DNA from 2 places in the Bacillus sp. EB106-06-01-XG163 genome. Region 1 is predicted to be linked to the other one. Evidence: riboswitches for the same ligand, from Rfam matches in the RefSeq annotation. Region 1 holds a riboswitch; the other holds the start of a gene.
What was found. Region 1 has a riboswitch for glycine ahead of gcvT (glycine cleavage system aminomethyltransferase GcvT). Riboswitches for the same ligand answer to the same signal wherever they lie in the genome.

Region 1 (4,217 bases):
CCAAGCCAGGGCTGAAGCGGCACTCTGGCTCCGGCTGATACAATTTTCTCATATATTCTTGTAAATCTCCCATTTTGTTTAACTGCTTGAAAGATTTGAAAGAGGCGCGGGGCTCCAAAGTAAATAAATTCGCCGTCCATATCCTCCGGAGCCGTTTCTTTATCAGTGATGAACGTGATCTTCATCGGGTTCGGTTCGCCGCCCGTTTTTTCACGCCAATGCCAATAAAACGGGCGGTTCATAATTTGTTTGTCCATCTCGACCGTCAACTGAACCGTCATAAAACCCGGCCCGTGTTCTGTAATCGGACAGTGGTTCGCTTCAAAAAAGCGCAGTAAAAATTCGTGAACCTCCTGCTGTCTCATGTCGCGCTTCCTCCTTTTAGATTAAGATCCTTTTTTTCTGGCGGGCTTTTCCGTACCGTACGACAGAAAAGAGGTGAGATTGTCCATTTTGATTCTCATTTCTTCCTCTGTCAGCGAATGGCATAAAATATCATGCAAATGGTCTTCAAAATTGCTCACTTTGATTTTTGTTAAGATGTCATCTAATTCTCCGACGACATTTTCAAATAAATGAATTTTGTCATACAGAAGTTTTAAGATATGCTCTTCCACCGTATGTTTTGTCGCCATATTGTAGATATGGACATCTCTTTCCTGACCGAGTCTGTGAATCCTTCCGATTCTTTGTTCAAGCCGCATCGGGTTCCACGGGAGGTCATAATTGATAATATGGTTGCAGAATTGCAGGTTGATCCCTTCGCCTCCGGCTTCTGTAGCGATCAGCACCTGCACTTTGCCGCGGAAGAGATCCTTCATCCAGTCTTTTTTTCCGCGTTTAAATCCGCCTCTGAACGGAACGGAGCTTATGCCGTTCTGCTGAAGGAACCATTGCAGGTAAATCTGTGTCGCCCTGTATTCAGTAAAAATAATGACTTTATCATTAATCTTTTGGATCAAGTCAACAACTTGAATCGCTTTTGAGTTTTGCGTGACTTGATTGATGCGGTCCATTAAATTAGCGATCGTCTGATCATCGAATGCGGGCGCTTGTTTGTCTTTTTGGTCAAGCATTTTTTTGAGCGTCATATACACGGCTTCCCTGCTTGAACAGCATTCTCTTTGCAGCGTCATAATGGAAAATGCGCTTGCGGGCTTTTCCGTGCCGTTTTTCAGTGCGACGATGTCATCGTAAAGCGCCTGTTCCGTCGGTGAAAAGGTGATCGGCACTGTTTCCACGTGGCGCTTCGTCCACGTAAGGCCGGTGTCGCTCCGCGTGTTGCGGATCATCACCTTATTGACGAGCTCTTTCAAATGCTCATGAGCGTCAATCCCGTCCTTCTGATTGAAGGTTTCTTGAAATCCGCTTTCGTTTCCTAAATGGCCGGGCTTTAACAGTGACACTAAATTGAAGATTTCTTCGATCCGGTTTTGAATCGGCGTTGCCGTCAAAAGCAGGCAGTATTTCTTCACAAGACTTCTCGCAAATTCATAATTTTTCGTTTTGCTGTTTTTGAGCTTGTGCGCCTCGTCAATAATGACGAGATCATACGGAATAGAAAGGACAATGTCTTTGTGAGGCGAGCGTTTGGCCGTATCAATAGAAGAAACGACGATATCGCACTGTTCCCACACATAGCTTTTCTTCTGTTCAACAGCGGGTATTAAAAACTTCTCCTGAAGTTCTTTCACCCACTGGGAAACGAGTGATGCCGGCACAAGAATCAGGATTTTTTTGGCCAGCCCGCGAATCATATATTCTTTTAAAATCAGGCCCGCTTCCACCGTTTTTCCGAGCCCCACTTCATCAGCCAAAATCGCCTTGCCGTTCATTTTTTCAACGACTTTCTGCGCGACCTCAAGCTGATGGGGAAGCGGAGTGAAATCGGGCAGGTATAAAGGAGCCCTCAATCCTTCAAATTCAGGAATGGCAAGGGTCTGCTGGACTTCAGCCGACAGTTTGTACATCTCCCAATTTGACCAGGGACCGTCCGTTTTCAGCCGCTCAGAAAACTCTCCCGGCCAGTTTGCATCAAATATGATCTCTGCTGTCATATGTAACAAAACCGCCTTTCTTTTAAAAAACTGATTTATCATAATTTTTGTTGCCGGACGTAAATGAGGGTGGTAGGATATAAGTAATGATTTCACTAAAAGATATTGCTTTAGTATGTCCATAAAATTGGTAAATATGAGCGAATGACAGCAAGGGGAGAGACTCGGACGAAAGATGGGCGTCCGGGCGCCGAAGGAGCAAACTGCGGAGTGAATCTCTCAGGCAAAAGAACTCTTGCTCGACGCAACTCTGGAGAGTGTCTGCACTTAGAAGCAGCAGACCACCAAAGGGGACGTCTTTATGATATGTTCATAAAGTAAACTTTCAGGTGCCGGGACAGAGAAACCTTCATTTTCATGAGGTGTTTCTCTGTCCTTTTTTATATGTTTTTACCATGCGCCAATGACTGAAGGGGGAAGATGATGCTGAAACGAACACCGCTTTATGACGTGTATAAAGAATACGGCGGAAAAACGATTGATTTTGGAGGATGGGAGCTGCCGGTTCAATTTTCTTCTATTAAAGAGGAGCATGAAGCCGTCCGCACAAAAGCGGGCCTGTTTGATGTGTCCCATATGGGGGAAGTTGAAGTATCCGGTAAAGACGCCCTGTCTTTTCTGCAAAAAATGATGACAAATGACGTTGCCGATTTAAAGCCGGGAAACGCGCTCTATACCGCCATGTGTTATCCTGACGGCGGTACGGTGGATGACTTGCTGATCTATCAGAAAAGCGAGAGCTGCTATCTGCTCGTGATTAACGCGTCTAATATTGAAAAAGACATCGCCTGGCTGACGGAACATGCGGAAGGCGATGTCACGCTGACGAATCAGTCTGACGGGATTTCACTGCTTGCTGTTCAGGGGCCGAATGCTCAGTCGGTTCTTACGAAGCTGACTGAATGTGATTTGTCCTCCTTAAAGCCGTTTACATTTATTGATGGGGCGGACGTTGCCGGACGACAAGTCCTGCTTTCAAGAACAGGCTATACCGGTGAAGACGGATTTGAGTTATATTGCCGCAATGAAGATGCGGTTCATCTATTTAAGGAGATACTTGCAGCGGGAGAGCATGAAGGCCTCGTTCCGTGCGGCCTCGGCGCCCGTGATACGCTGAGATTTGAAGCGAAGCTTGCTTTATACGGTCAGGAATTGACGAAAGATATTACACCGATTGAAGCCGGAATCGGATTTGCCGTGAAACACAAGAAAGATTCCGATTTTTTCGGGAAGTCTGTATTGCGCGAACAGAAAGAAAAAGGAGCCCCGCGAAAGCTGGTCGGACTTGAGATGATTGAAAAAGGGATTCCGAGACACGGGTACGCCGTGAAAAAAGACGGTGTTCCGATCGGTGAAGTCACGACAGGCACGCAATCTCCGACTTTAAAGAAAAATATCGGCCTTGCCTTAATCAAAACGGAATTCAGTGAAGTCGGAACGGAAGTAGAAGTGGAAATCCGTAAAAAAACGGTAAAAGCGAAGATTGTCCGAACACCGTTTTATAAACGTCCAAAACAGAGCTGAAAAAGGAGAGTCATATGAAGCATCGATATTTGCCCGCGACAGAACAGGATAAAAAAGAAATGCTGAAAGCCATCGGCGCAGAAACAATTGATGAACTGTTTGCCGATATTCCGGAAAATGTACGGTTTCAAAAAGACTACCAAATTAAAAAAGCAAAATCAGAAACAGAGCTGACGAGAGAGCTGACAAAGCTTGCGGCGAAAAATAAAGACGCTGTTACATATGCATCTTTTCTAGGCGCAGGAGTGTACGATCACTACCAGCCGGTTATCGTCGATCATGTGATATCCCGATCAGAGTTTTACACGGCATATACGCCTTACCAGCCTGAAATCTCACAAGGAGAGCTGCAGGCGATTTTTGAATTTCAAACGATGATCTGTGAATTAACGGGAATGGATATCGCAAACTCCTCTATGTACGACGGGGGAACGGCGCTGGCGGAAGCGGCGATGCTTGCGTCGGGACATACGAAAAAGAAAAAAATCGTTATTTCCGCAGCCGTTCATCCGGAATCGCGGGATGTTTTGAAAACATACGCAAAGGGCCAATATATTGAGGTTGTAGAGGTGCCTGCGAAAAACGGTGTCACAGATCTTGAAGCATTGGAACATGCCGTTTGTGATGAAACGGCCG
Region 2 (4,217 bases), on a different contig from region 1:
CAAAATAAGGTTTGACGGCAAATTCGGGGAGCTGACTGATAAGGGATGAAATTTTGGAACTGTTTAACAACACTTCATTATTCAGCTTCATGAGTTTATGTGTATTCACATAAAATAGCTCAAATGAATCGTCCGTGGGTCGGCCTTTTCGGAACCCCCGTATGTTTAATGATGTTGAATAACTGCCATAGCTGCTTGTTCTCTTTTTAAATTCTTTCTCATATGAATCAGCATCCATTTTATAAAAAAGCTTAGATAACTTCTCATACTTCATATTATCACCTCGCTTAATTTAAAATTATACACTTTTTTAAATTATACAATCATTATAGCCTGATTCCTAACAAATATTCTCGCTTTCCAATCAAAACAAAAAACGGCATACTGCATGGCAGTACACCGTCTGAAGCAATTCAATCTGTCTTTCTCCCTCTCGCCCGATAGATAAGAAATAATCCAATAAACCACAGTGGCGTCAGCAGCAAAGCCGGGCGCGTTGCATCCGCAAACAGCATAATCACCAGAATGACGGCAAACAGCGCCAGCACGGCGTAATTGATAAACGGCGCAAACGGCGCCTTGAAAGACGAGCTTGCGTGTAAGTCCGGACGGGTTTTCCTGTATCTGATATGACAGACAAGAATCACGCCCCACACCCAAATGAAACAAATCGCGCTGATGGTGGTCACGATGCCAAAAGCCGCTTCCGGTATCAATTTGCTTAAAAGAGCGCCAGCTGACAGCACAATAACCGATATCCATAATGCGCGGCTCGGCACATGATTTTTATTCAGCTTCGCAAAACTTGCAGGCGCTTGTTTCGTTTTGCTTAAGTTATACAAAATCCGGCTTGTTGAAAACATCCCGCTGTTACAAGCAGAAGCGGCAGACGTTAATACGACAAAATTAATGATTCCCGCGGCTAACGGAATGCCGACCAGACTGAAGGTCTTTACAAAAGGACTTTCCGCCGCATTCAGCTGCATCCACGGATTAATACATAAAAGAATGAGCAATGCCCCGACGTAGAAAAATAAAATCCGCAATGGAATTTTATTGATAGCGGACGGAATATTTTTTTTCGGATTTGACGTTTCCGCCGCCGACACACCCACTAATTCCACACCGACATAGGCGAAGATCACCATCTGGAACGAAAGCAAAAAGCCTGAAAATCCGTTCGGAAACAAGCCGCCGTGCTCCCACAGATTCGCCGCTGAAACCGTTCCGGTATGCGTTTTGAACCCAATCACCAGCAGAACGACACCGATGACAATTAACGCGAGAATCGTGACTACCTTAATTAAGGCGAACCAAAACTCCAATTCTCCAAAAATCTTAACCGTTAACAGATTAAGCCCTAATAAAATGAGCAAACAGATAAGTGCCGGAATCCACTGCGGAATATCAAACCAATATTTCACATACACACCGACGGCGATCACATCCGCCATAGCCGTCATAATCCAGCAAAACCAGTAGGTCCAGCCGGTGACAAACGCTGCACGCGGCCCTAAATACGCCTCGGCAATATCCGTTAATGATTGGTAGCCCGCTTTAGATAACAGCAGTTCTCCCAGCGCCCGCATGACGAAAAAAAGCGCAATACCTACAATAAAATACGCAAAGATGATAGAAGGACCCGCCAGCTGAATCGCCTTACCGGACCCTAAAAACAATCCGGTGCCGATCGTGCCGCCAATGGCGATCAGCTGCACGTGCCGATTCGATAAGTCCCTCTTTAGCTCTCGCTGCTCCACATCTGACTCCTCCTTACCTCTCTAGTGAACGACGAGCAAAAAAAGCCAATAAAAAAAGAGATTGGATGCCCTCCAATCTCATGGTCATAAGAATATCAAATTATATCTGCGCCGCTGACAATCAACAGCATGACAAATACATATTCGGTACTCTTCTGTCCTTTTGCCTGAGATTGTGAACCCTTCGGCGCCGCGGAAAACCCGCGGTCTCTCCAGAAGCCGCTCCTGCTGTAGTTCGACCCACAGCAATCATAGCCTGCTACGTATTGAGTTTCTGATAGAAATACCTATCAGCTAACTTTTTATTTTAATGGAAGTTGAATGCATTGTCAATAGAGGGATGAGCTGCACGGCGTTATCCCGGTCCAATTTTTGATGCCTGAAGCGCGTATTTTCCGTTTTCATTGTCTCAAAAAGGCGTTATGCGGTACTATCATATAAGGTCTAATGAAATAAACATTATGTCATACTTTAAATTCACCTTACCATACAATTGCTCGTAAATAAAAAGGGGATGGACGAGATTGGAAACGAAATATTTAGATCTGCTCGCACAAAAATACGATTGTGAAGAAAAAGTGGTCACGGAAATCATTAATCTGAAAGCGATACTGAACCTGCCGAAAGGAACCGAGCATTTCGTCAGTGATCTGCACGGGGAGTATCAGGCATTCCAGCACGTGCTGCGGAACGGTTCAGGAAGGGTAAAAGAGAAGATCCGCGATATTTTCAGCGGCGTCATTTACGATAGAGAAATTGATGAACTGACGGCTTTAGTCTATTATCCTGAGGACAAACTGCAGCTGATCAAACATGACTTTGATACGAAAGAGGCATTAAACGAGTGGTATAAAGAAACGATTCACCGGATGATTAAGCTCGTTTCTTATTGTTCTTCCAAGTACACCCGCTCCAAATTGCGCAAAGCACTGCCCGCCCAATTTGCTTATATTTCTGAAGAGCTGCTGTACAAAACAGAACAAGCCGCCAACAAAGAACAATACTACTCCGAAATCATAGAACAGATCATTGCGCTCGGCAAGGCCGATAAGCTGATCACCGGCCTTGCCTACAGCACGCAGCGATTGGTGGTCGACCATCTGCATGTTGTCGGCGATATTTATGACCGCGGACCGCAGCCGGATAAGATCATGGAAGAACTGATCAACTATCATTCAGTGGATATTCAATGGGGGAATCATGATGTTCTCTGGATAGGCGCTTATTCCGGCTCAAAAGTATGCCTGGCAAACATTATCCGCATCTGTGCCCGCTATGACAATCTGGATATTATTGAAGACGTTTACGGCATCAATTTGAGACCGCTATTGAACCTTGCCGAAAAATATTACGATGATAACCCGTCTTTCCGCCCGAAAGCGGACGAAAACAGACCGGAAGATGAGATTAAACAAATCACAAAAATTCATCAGGCGATCGCGATGATCCAATTCAAGCTTGAGAGCCCGATTATTAAGAGACGGCCGAACTTTAATATGGAGGAACGGCTGTTACTGGAAAAGATCGATTATGACCGCAATGAAATCACGCTGAACGGAAAAACATATCAACTGGAAAACACCTGCTTTGCGACGGTGAATCCCAAACAGCCTGACGAGCTGTTAGAAGAAGAAGCAGAAGTCATGGACAAGCTGCTGTTCTCTGTTCAGAACTCCGAAAAGCTGGGCCGCCATATGAATTTTATGATGAAAAAAGGCAGCCTTTATTTAAAATATAACGGCAACCTGCTGATTCACGGCTGTATTCCCGTCGATGAAAACGGCAGCATGGAAACGATGATGATAGAGGATAAAGCTTATGCGGGCCGTGAGCTGCTCGATGTATTTGAACGGTTCTTACGTGAAGCGTTTGCCCATCCGGAAGAAACCGATGATCTGGCGACAGATATGACTTGGTACTTATGGACAGGCGAATACTCTTCCCTCTTCGGAAAACGCGCCATGACAACCTTTGAGCGATACTTCATTAAAGAGAAGGAAACGCATAAAGAAAAGAAAAACCCGTATTACTATTTGCGCGAAGACGAAGCAGCCTGCCGAAACATCCTGAAGGAATTCGGTCTCAACCCGGATCACGGCCATATCATCAACGGCCATACACCGGTAAAAGAAATCGAAGGCGAAGATCCGATCAAGGCAAACGGAAAAATGATCGTCATCGACGGCGGCTTCTCCAAAGCCTACCAATCCACAACAGGCATCGCCGGCTACACGCTCTTATACAACTCCTACGGCATGCAGCTCGTCGCCCATAAACACTTTAACTCCAAGGCCGAAGTGCTGAGCACCGGAACCGACGTCTTAACAGTGAAACGATTAGTCGACAAAGAGCTGGAGCGGAAGAAAGTGAAAGAAACAAACGTCGGTGAAGAACTGATGAAAGAAGTGGCGATTTTGGAGAAGCTGCGGGAGTATCGGTATATGAAGTGAAGAATAT

Region 2: another riboswitch for glycine. It lies ahead of AC3WTF_RS17095 (amino acid permease); the one in region 1 lies ahead of gcvT (glycine cleavage system aminomethyltransferase GcvT).

What each region holds. Positions count from the first base shown of each region.
Region 1 is NZ_JBYTDS010000012.1:55,437-59,653, reverse strand. It holds gene AC3WTF_RS14415 (YqhG family protein) at 1-365, opposite strand, end outside; gene AC3WTF_RS14410 (DEAD/DEAH box helicase) at 387-2,057, opposite strand; glycine riboswitch at 2,202-2,302, shown strand; gene gcvT (glycine cleavage system aminomethyltransferase GcvT) at 2,481-3,581, shown strand; gene gcvPA (aminomethyl-transferring glycine dehydrogenase subunit GcvPA) at 3,596-4,217, shown strand, end outside.
Region 2 is NZ_JBYTDS010000017.1:18,859-23,075, forward strand. It holds gene AC3WTF_RS17090 (Fic family protein) at 1-274, opposite strand, end outside; gene AC3WTF_RS17095 (amino acid permease) at 414-1,760, opposite strand; glycine riboswitch at 1,906-1,986, opposite strand; gene fbp (fructose-1,6-bisphosphatase) at 2,285-4,210, shown strand.